DNA from 3 places in the Streptomyces mabaensis genome. Region 2 is predicted to be linked to each of the others. Evidence: predicted binding sites of a transcription regulator. Region 2 holds the regulator's gene; each other region holds the start of a gene.

The links. Region 2 encodes HrcA, which represses chaperone genes, less so after heat shock. Its sites were predicted from a motif close to TTNGCACTCNGNNNNNCNGAGTGCNAA; they were not measured.
Region 1: a site for HrcA is predicted at 2,063-2,089, ahead of groL (chaperonin GroEL). Genes of this name have one in related genera too.
Region 3: a site for HrcA is predicted at 1,719-1,745, ahead of groES (co-chaperone GroES). Genes of this name have one in related genera too.

Annotation. Positions count from the first base shown of each region.
Region 1 covers NZ_JBSOPZ010000019.1:136,296-139,566, reverse strand. Annotated here, with positions in the region: gene ACWV17_RS19080 (Uma2 family endonuclease) at 1-155, shown strand, start outside; gene groL (chaperonin GroEL) at 281-1,903, opposite strand; gene ACWV17_RS19070 (cold-shock protein) at 2,209-2,412, opposite strand; gene ACWV17_RS19065 (MoaD/ThiS family protein) at 2,815-3,090, opposite strand; gene thrC (threonine synthase) at 3,120-3,271, opposite strand, start outside.
Region 2 covers NZ_JBSOPZ010000026.1:29,559-32,829, forward strand. Annotated here, with positions in the region: gene dnaJ (molecular chaperone DnaJ) at 1-882, opposite strand, end outside; gene hrcA (heat-inducible transcriptional repressor HrcA) at 883-1,899, opposite strand; gene ACWV17_RS22695 (MBL fold metallo-hydrolase) at 2,119-2,874, shown strand; gene ACWV17_RS22700 (DUF3097 domain-containing protein) at 2,902-3,271, shown strand, end outside.
Region 3 covers NZ_JBSOPZ010000016.1:160,132-163,402, forward strand. Annotated here, with positions in the region: gene groL (chaperonin GroEL) at 1-1,169, opposite strand, end outside; gene groES (co-chaperone GroES) at 1,265-1,573, opposite strand; gene ACWV17_RS16925 (polysaccharide deacetylase family protein) at 1,870-2,760, opposite strand; gene ACWV17_RS16930 (polysaccharide deacetylase family protein) at 2,757-3,271, opposite strand, start outside.

The DNA.
Region 1 (3,271 bases), on a different contig from region 2:
TCGACCGCGACGAAGACACTCTGACCGTCTTCAGCGAGCCGAAGGGCGGAAAGTACCAGCAGCACCCGTCGTACACGTACGGCGCCACGGTCACGCTCCCCGACCCCGTCGGCATCCCCCTCGACACCGAGAAGCTCAAGGACTACACCCGCTGAGCGCGCTCGATGAGAGGGCCAGCCCCGGCCGTCCAGCCTCGTGACGCCACAGGGGCGGCACCCCCTGGGAGGAGGGTGCCGCCCCTGCGTTCGTGCTCAGGACCGGTGATCAACCGTCAGGTCGATCAGAAGTCCATGTCACCGCCCGGCATGCCGCCGCCCGCGGGGGCACCGGCCTTCTCGGGCTTGTCGGCGATGACGGCCTCGGTGGTGAGGAAGAGCGCGGCGATGGAGGCCGCGTTCTGCAGCGCGGAGCGCGTGACCTTCGCCGGGTCGATGATGCCCTCGGCGATCATGTCGACGTACTCGCCGGTCGCGGCGTTCAGGCCGTGGCCGACCGTGAGGTTGCGGACCTTCTCCACGACGACGCCACCCTCGAGACCACCGTTGACGGCGATCTGCTTGAGCGGGGCCTCCAGGGCCAGACGCACGGCGTTGGCGCCGGTCGCCTCGTCGCCCTCGAGCTCGAGCTTCTCGAACACCGCGGAAGCCTGGAGCAGGGCCACGCCACCACCGGCGACGATGCCCTCCTCGACGGCGGCCTTGGCGTTGCGCACCGCGTCCTCGATGCGGTGCTTGCGCTCCTTGAGCTCGACCTCGGTCGCGGCACCGGCCTTGATGACGGCCACGCCGCCGGCCAGCTTCGCGAGGCGCTCCTGGAGCTTCTCGCGGTCGTAGTCCGAGTCGGAGTTCTCGATCTCGGCGCGGATCTGGTTGACGCGACCGGCAACCTGGTCGCTCTCACCGGCACCGTCGACGATCGTCGTCTCGTCCTTGGTGATGACGACCTTGCGGGCGCGGCCGAGCAGCTCCAGGCCGGCGTTCTCGAGCTTGAGACCGACCTCCTCGGAGATGACCGTGCCACCGGTGAGGATGGCGATGTCGTTGAGCATCGCCTTGCGGCGGTCACCGAAGCCAGGGGCCTTGACGGCCACGGACTTGAAGGTGCCACGGATCTTGTTGACGACCAGGGTCGACAGGGCCTCGCCCTCGACGTCCTCGGCGATGATCAGCAGCGGCTTGCCGGACTGCATGACCTTCTCGAGGAGCGGCAGCAGGTCCTTGACCGAGCCGATCTTCGAGTTGACGATCAGGATGTACGGGTCGTCGAGCGACGCCTCCATACGCTCCATGTCGGTGGCGAAGTACGCCGAGATGTAGCCCTTGTCGAAGCGCATACCCTCGGTGAGCTCAAGCTCCAGACCGAAGGTCTGGGACTCCTCGACGGTGATGACGCCTTCCTTGCCGACCTTGTCCATCGCCTCGGCGATGAGCTCGCCGATCTGGGTGTCGGCGGCGGAGATGGAGGCGGTCGAAGCGATCTGCTCCTTGGTCTCCACGTCCTTGGCCTGCTCCAGCAGCGCACCGGAGACGGCCTCGACGGCCTTCTCGATGCCGCGCTTGAGGGCCATCGGGTTGGCGCCGGCGGCGACGTTGCGCAGGCCCTCGCGGACGAGCGCCTGGGCGAGGACGGTCGCGGTGGTCGTACCGTCACCGGCGACGTCGTCCGTCTTCTTGGCGACTTCCTTGACCAGCTCGGCGCCGATCTTCTCGTACGGGTCCTCGAGCTCGATCTCCTTGGCGATGGAAACACCATCGTTGGTGATCGTGGGGGCGCCCCACTTCTTCTCGAGGACGACGTTGCGGCCCTTGGGGCCAAGGGTGACCTTGACGGCGTCGGCGAGCTGGTTCATCCCGCGCTCGAGACCGCGCCGTGCCTCCTCGTCGAACGCGATGATCTTGGCCATGTGAAGTGGTCCTCCCGGACTGGGGTGGATTGCTCCGGACCGCGTGGCGCCCGCGACGGACGGCCAGCCTGCCTGGCGGATCCTTGCCCCGCCGGGCCTGCGGGCCTCACCGACCCGGTCCTTCTTGTCACTCTCACTCGGAGAGTGCTAACGCAATGATTAGCACTCGACCCAGGAGAGTGCAAGCGACTCTCACAGTCCGGAGGCGCGCCCTGGGGCGCGTCCCGGACGCACGAGGGGCCCGTATCCCTGGTGGGATACGGGCCCCTCGGCGTGAGTTGCGTCGGTGGCCGATCGCGCCGAGATCAGACGGCGAGCTTGACCATGTCCGCCTGCGGACCCTTCTGGCCCTGCGAGATCTCGAACTCGACTCGCTGACCTTCTTCCAGGGTGCGGTAGCCGTCCATCTGGATCGCGCTGTAGTGGACGAAAACATCCGCACCACCGTCGACCGCGATGAAGCCGTACCCCTTCTCCGCGTTGAACCACTTGACGGTGCCCTGAGCCATGCCTAACTCCCCTATTACTGGCCCTTGCACAGACCCGCACTTCGCGGACCCGGGTCTGACCTCGCCGTAACGCGTCGACCGCGGCTGAATGTATCTGCACATGCGCTGTCTGCAACAGGTCAATCCGACGAGAATTCTGGGCATGACTGAACGCATAAATGCGATGAATTCCCCGGATTCCAGGGCAAGTCGGGCCGGACATAGGGGAACCTATGCCGCAAGAACCTCGGACTCTTTGACCTCACCTTGACGCGTTCTCATATGCACGTGGCATGAACAGCGCCCGGGACTTCCCCAACTGTACCCCGCTCAACCATGCAGAATTGCCCCCTCCGCTTCTATCGCGGAGGGGGCAATGGAGGTAACTCTGCGGTGCGGTCGGCCGGCCGCGATCAGCCGCGATCAGCCGCCGGCGACGGCCGGAATGATCGACACGCCGGCACCCTCGGGGGTCGCCGTCGCGAGGCCGCCCTCGAAGCGGACGTCGTCGTCGTTGACGTACACGTTCACGAAGCGGCGCAGCTTGCCCTGGTCGTCCAGCACGCGCGCGGCAATGCCCGGGTGGTTCTTCTCCAGGGACTCGATGACCTCGGCGAGGGTCGCGCCCTCCGCCGGGACCTCGGCCTTACCGCCCGTGTAGGTGCGGAGGATGGTCGGGATACGGACGTTGACGCTCATGCGGTGCTGCCTTCCGGGATGGTTGGTGGTCAGGCCAGGCCGGCGGCGCGGAACGCGTCCAGGCTCGGGCGGATCGTCGCGGTCGGTCCGGTGGTCGGCGCGACAGCGTCCAGGGTCTTGAGGCCGTCACCCGTGTTGAGAACGACCGTGGTGAGAGTGGGGTCGAGAACACCGTTCTCGA
Region 2 (3,271 bases):
GATCTCCTCCAGCCCGTCCAGCGTCTCCAGCGGGCATTTCGTGCCCAGCGCCGCCGCCGTCATCGGGATCGTCACCGTGCAGTGCAGGTCGTCGCCGCGCCGCTGGAAGACCGAGTGCGGCAGCTCGTGGATCTCCACGTACAGGTCACCGGCGGGGCCACCGCCGGGGCCGACCTCGCCCTCGCCCGCGAGCTGGATCCGGGTGCCGTTGTCGACACCGGCCGGGATCTTGACCGTGAGCGTACGGCGGGAGCGGACGCGCCCGTCGCCGGCGCACTCGGGGCACGGGGTCGGCACGACCGTACCGAAGCCCTGGCACTGCGGGCACGGCCGCGAGGTCATGACCTGACCCAGGAAGGACCGGGTGACCTGGGAGACCTCGCCGCGGCCACGGCACATGTCGCAGGTCTGCGCGGAGGTGCCGGGGGCCGCGCCCTCGCCCGAGCAGGTCGTACAGACGACCGCCGTGTCGACCTGGATGTCCTTGGTCGTACCGAAGGCCGCCTCGTCCAGCTCAACCTCCAGCCGGATCATCGCGTCCTGGCCGCGCCGGGTACGGGACCGCGGGCCGCGCTGGGACGCCGTACCGAAGAAGGCGTCCATGATGTCGGAGAAGTTGCCGAAGCCACCGGCCCCGAAGCCGCCCGCGCCTCCGCCGCCGGCCGCGGACAGCGGGTCGCCGCCGAGGTCGTAGACCTGCTTCTTCTGCGGGTCCGACAGCACCTCGTAGGCGGCGTTGATCTCCTTGAAACGCTCCTGCGTCTTGGGATCAGGGTTCACGTCCGGATGCAGCTCGCGCGCGAGCCGCCGGAACGCCTTCTTGATCTCGTCCTGCGAAGCGTCTCGGCGGACGCCGAGTACGGCGTAGTAGTCCGTGGCCACTTACGACTCCGCGAGGATCTGTCCGACGTAACGTGCCACTGCGCGTACCGCTCCCATCGTTCCGGGGTAGTCCATGCGGGTCGGTCCGACCACGCCGAGTTTGGCGACTGCCTCGTCGCCCGAACCGTAGCCGACGGCGACGACCGATGTGGACGTCAGCCCTTCATGGGCATTCTCATGCCCGATGCGTACGGTCATTCCCGAGTCCTTGGCCTCGCCGAGCAGCTTGAGCAGCACGACCTGCTCCTCGAGCGCTTCCAGCACCGGCCGGATCGTCAGGGGAAAATCGTGCCCGAAGCGGGTGAGATTGGCGGTGCCGCCGATCATCAGCCGCTCCTCCGTCTCCTCGACGAGGGTTTCCAGGAGCGTGGCGAGCACGGTCGACACCGTGCCGCGGTCCTCCTGCTCGAAGGAGTCCGGGAGGTCCTGCACCAGCTGCGGCACGTCCGCGAAGCGGCGGCCCACCACCCGGCTGTTGAGCCGGGCCCGCAGATCGGCCAGCGACGTCTCACCGAACGGCGCGTGGCAGTCGACCATGCGCTGCTCGACCCGTCCGGTGTCGGTGATCAGGACCAGCATCAGCCGCGCCGGGGCCAGCGCCAGCAGTTCCACGTGCCGCACCGTCGAGCGGGTCAGCGAGGGGTACTGGACGACGGCGACCTGCCGGGTCAGCTGGGCCAGCAGCCGCACGGTCCGGCCGACCACGTCGTCGAGGTCGACGGCCCCGTCCAGGAAGTTCTGGATCGCCCGCCGCTCGGGCGAGGAGAGGGGCTTGACCCCCGCCAGCTTGTCGACGAAGAGCCGGTAGCCCTTGTCGGTCGGAATGCGTCCGGCACTGGTGTGGGGCTGCGCGATGTAGCCCTCGTCCTCCAGTACCGCCATGTCGTTGCGCACGGTGGCCGGCGAGACGCCGAGGGCGTGCCGCTCGGTGAGCGCCTTGGAGCCGACGGGCTCCTCGGTGCCCACGTAGTCCTGGACGATGGCGCGCAGCACCTCGAGTCTGCGTTCGCTGAGCATCGCGCACACCTCCAGCTGTGGTCGTCGGTCCCGGGCTTGGCACTGGCCTGGGCATTGGCCCTGGCACTCGCCCTGGCACTCGCTGCGTTCGAGTGCCAGCAATCCCCCGGCCAGTGTACGGCGGATGGACGCACGGCTAGCAAGGGCGGCCCGTCACGCTACCGTGCGACGCCCCTGCTCAGCAGGCGCGGGTGGGGGCCGTTGGACTAGCGTCGCGGTATGGACGTCAGTTGGGAAGAGCTGGGCTGGGACCGGCTCGCGGCGGGGGTCGGACGGCGCCGGATGCCGGTGTGGGACTGCACGATCGGCCTGGTGGCGGGGGACGACGCGGTCCTCATGGTGGACGCGGGTTCGTCCCTGCGCGAGGGTGCGGAACTGCGTACGCAGGCGCAGCGGCTGTTCGGCCGCAGGGTGACGCACCTCGCACTCACGCACCCCCATTTCGATCATGTGCTGGGGGCCGCCGCGTTCGCCGGGGTGGAGGTGTACGGCGCGGTCGGCCTGGACCACGTACTGTCCGCCGCCGGGCGCGAGGAGATCTGCGCCACGGCGGTACGGGAGGGTCTGCCGCGCGCCGAGGCCGTCGAGGCGGCCGATCTGCTGGTGCGGCCGCAGCACTCGGTGTGCGGCGAGTGGACGCTCGACCTGGGCGGCGTGCAGGTGCTGCTCGCGAACGTCGGCCCCGGCCACAGCGGCCACGACCTGGCGGTGCTGGTGCCGGGCACTCCCGGCACCGCGGACACCCCCGGCTCGCCGGAGATCGTGTTCTGCGGCGACCTGGTGGAGGAGTCGGGTGAGCCGCAGGCGGGCCCGGACGCCGTGCCGTCACAGTGGCCGGCCGCGCTGGACCGGCTGCTGGACCTGGGCGGCGAGGACGCGCTCTACGTACCGGGGCACGGTTCGGTGGTGGATGCCCGTTTCGTGCGGGGCCAGCGGGACGTGCTGGCGGCGCGTTTCGGCGTGTCGCCGCGCTGACCATCCTCTTCTTCTACTGTCTGTCGGATGCGCAGCCGACAGTACGGGCCCGACCTGACCCCGCCGTGGAAGAAGACCGCCCCCGCCCCCGAGGTTCCGGCCGAGACCGGCCTGGTGGTCGAGGAGGTGACGACGGGCTTCTGCGGGGCGGTGATCCGGTGCGAGAAGACCGCGCAGGGACCGACGGTCACGCTGGAGGACCGCTTCGGCAAGGAGCGGGTGTTCCCGATGGAGCCCGGCGGCTTCCTGCTGGAGGGCCGGACGGTCACACTGGTACGCCCGTCGGCCGCCGCCCCCGGAACGCGTCGGCCCGCCCGCACCGCCTCCGGCTCGATCGCGGTCCCGGGGGCGCGGGCGCGGGTGGCCCGGGCCGGCCGTATCTACGTCGAGGGCCGGC
Region 3 (3,271 bases), on a different contig from region 2:
TTCAGCTCCACCTCGGTGGCGGCGCCGACCTTGATCACGCACACGCCGCCGGCCAGCTTCGCGAGGCGCTCCTGGAGCTTCTCGCGGTCCCAGTCGGAGTCCGTGGACTCGATCTCGGCCTTGATCTGGTTGATCCGGCCGACGACGTCCTCGTGGTTGCCACCACCGTCGACGACCGTCGTGTCGTCCTTGGTGACGGTCACACGGCGGGCGGAGCCCAGCACGTCCAGACCGGCCTGGTCGAGCTTGAGGCCGACCTCCTCGGCAATGACGGTGGCACCGGTGAGGGTGGCCATGTCGCCGAGCATCGCCTTACGGCGGTCGCCGAAGCCGGGGGCCTTGACCGCGACGGCGTTGAACGTGCCGCGGATCTTGTTGACGACCAGGGTCGACAGGGCCTCGCCCTCGACGTCCTCGGCGATGATCAGCAGCGGCTTGGAGGAGCCGGCCTGGATGACCTTCTCGAGCAGCGGGAGCATGTCCTGGATCGAGGAGATCTTGCCCTGGTGGATCAGGATGTACGGGTCGTCGAGGACGGCCTCCATACGCTCCTGGTCGGTCACCATGTACGGCGACAGGTAGCCCTTGTCGAAGGCCATGCCCTCGGTGAAGTCGAGCTCCAGGCCGAAGGTGTTGGACTCCTCGACGGTGATGACACCGTCCTTGCCGACCTTGTCCATCGCCTCGGCGATGAGCTCGCCGACCTGCTGGTCCTGCGCGGAGAGCGCGGCCACGGCGGCGATGTCGGTCTTGTCCTCGATCGGACGGGCGGTCGCGAGGAGGTCGTCGGACACGGCCTTGACGGCGGCGTCGATGCCCTTCTTCAGCGAGGCCGGGGAGGCGCCGGCAGCGACGTTGCGCAGGCCTTCGCGGACCAGCGCCTGGGCCAGCACGGTGGCGGTGGTGGTGCCGTCACCCGCGATGTCGTTGGTCTTGGTCGCCACCTCCTTCACGAGCTGGGCGCCCAGGTTCTCGTACGGGTCGTCGAGCTCGACCTCGCGGGCGATGGTCACACCGTCGTTGGTGATGGTGGGGGCGCCGAACTTCTTGTCGATGACGACGTTGCGGCCCTTGGGGCCGATCGTCACCTTCACCGTGTCGGCAAGCTTGTTGACGCCGCGCTCAAGGGCGCGACGGGCGTCCTCGTCGAACTTCAGGATCTTCGCCATGGGAGCTTCTGTGTCCTCTCAAATGAACTGCGCCCCGGCGCCCGGCCATTGAAGAGCGGGAGCACGGGGCGCAGATCAGAAAACTTCGGCTGGGATTACTTCTCGACGATCGCGAGAACGTCGCGAGCCGAGAGGACGAGGTACTCCTCGCCGTTGTACTTCACCTCGGTGCCGCCGTACTTGCTGTAAAGCACGACGTCGCCGACGGATACGTCGAGCGGAAGACGGTTGCCGTCCTCGAAGCGGCCCGGGCCCACGGCCAGGACGACGCCCTCCTGGGGCTTCTCCTTGGCAGTGTCCGGAATGACCAGGCCAGAGGCCGTGGTCTGCTCGGCGTCGAGCGGCTGGACCACAATGCGGTCCTCGAGCGGCTTGATGGCAACCTTGGAGCTGGCGGTCGTCACGATCCGACCTCCCCCTTCGGAGATCTCACGGGGTTAACTGTCTGAGGTGGCGACCAGGTCGATCCGTCGTCGCGGGTGCCGGACCTGCCCGTCGCTGTGTTGGCACTCCCCGGTGGCGAGTGCCAGAGCCGAGACTATGCGGCGGTTAGCACTCGGTCAAGCGGAGTGCCAACGTGGCCGCGCCGAATCCCCCGTGGAGCCCCGCCGGGACCGCTGCCGGATCCCCTCAACTGCTGAGTACCCGCACTGACGTACGAGCCGCCGTCCCCGCTCCCGGCCGCGCGTCCGGGACACGCTCAGAGGTAGTCCTCGAGAAGGCCGATCCGGAAGCCCTGCTCCTGGATCCGGCGCAGCATCGCCGTCGTCATCTGCGTGATGGTCGAGCCCTTGAGTTCACCGGGACCACGGAAGTGCGCGAGCACGATGTCGCCGGGCCGCAGCCGGTCGCCGTCCGCGTACCGCAGATCGTGTATCTGCATCGAGACCCGCCACAGCACGACCGACCTGACCCCGCAGTCGGCGGCCGCCCGCAGGGTGTCGTCGTTGTAGTTGCCGAACGGCGGCCGGAACAGGTGCGGTTTCGTCCCGAAACGGGCCGCGAGCCGGTCCTGCTGGCCGCAGATCTCCGCCCGCTGTTTCGCGTACGGAAACGTGCGCAGGTTCGGGTGGGTGAGGGTGTGGTTCTGCACCGTGCCGCCGAGGTCCCGCAGCCGCTCGAAGTGGTCGTACCCGCCCGAGGCCACGCTGTCCGTGAGGAACATGCTGATCGGCAGCTTCAGGTCCGCGGCCATCCGCAGGAACTCGGGGTCGCGTTCCGCGCCGTCGTCGAAGGTGAGGAAGACGACCTTCTCGTCGGTCGGGATCCGGTCCACCACCGAGGGCAGTCCCGGCCCCGCCGCCGGCAGTACGGGCTTGTGGGCCGGCTTCGGGGCGAAGGCGAGCGGCGCCTTCAGCCCCCAGCGGGTGTGCGGGCCGGGCGCAACCGACGGCCGCTTCACGCCCTTGCCCGCCCCGGCCGCTCCCGGCGTGGCCTCTCCCTGCGTCCCCGGCGTGGCGGCCGGTTCCCGCTGCCCCTCGGTGGCCTTGTGCCCCTGCCGCTCGACCGGCTCCCCGGGCTGCGAGCACGCGGCGAGCGCGAGCACGCCGGCTGCCAGCGTTCCGGCCAGCAGCCGGTGCACGCGTATCACAGGTAGTCCTCCAGCCTGGCCACGGCGTACCCCTTGTCCGTGATCGTCTTCATCACCCGCCGGATCATGTCAGGCATGCTTCCGCCCCAGTCCTCCTGCCCCCTGAAATGCGTGAGGATGATGTCACCGGGGTGCAGGTCGCGGTCCCACTCGCGCCACTCCATCCGGTCCGGGAACGCTTCGGCGGCCCACAGCGGAACCGCCTTGATACCGCAGGACTCGGCGGCGCGCAGGGTGTTGGCGTTGTAGTTGCCGTACGGCGGGCGGAACAGCTCCGGCCGCTTGCCGAACCGCTTCTCGATGACGTCCTGCAGGCCACAGATCTCCGCGCGCTGCGCCCGGTAGGAAAGGCCGGGCAGGTAGAGGTGGTTGAGGGTGTGGTTGTTCAGTGCGACGCCGAGGTCCTGCATCTTCTCGAAGTACGGGTAGTTGTCGCGGACCAGGTAGTCGCTGAGGAACGCGCTGTACGGGATGCGCAGTTCGCGCATCATCCTGATCAGCTCGGGGTCCT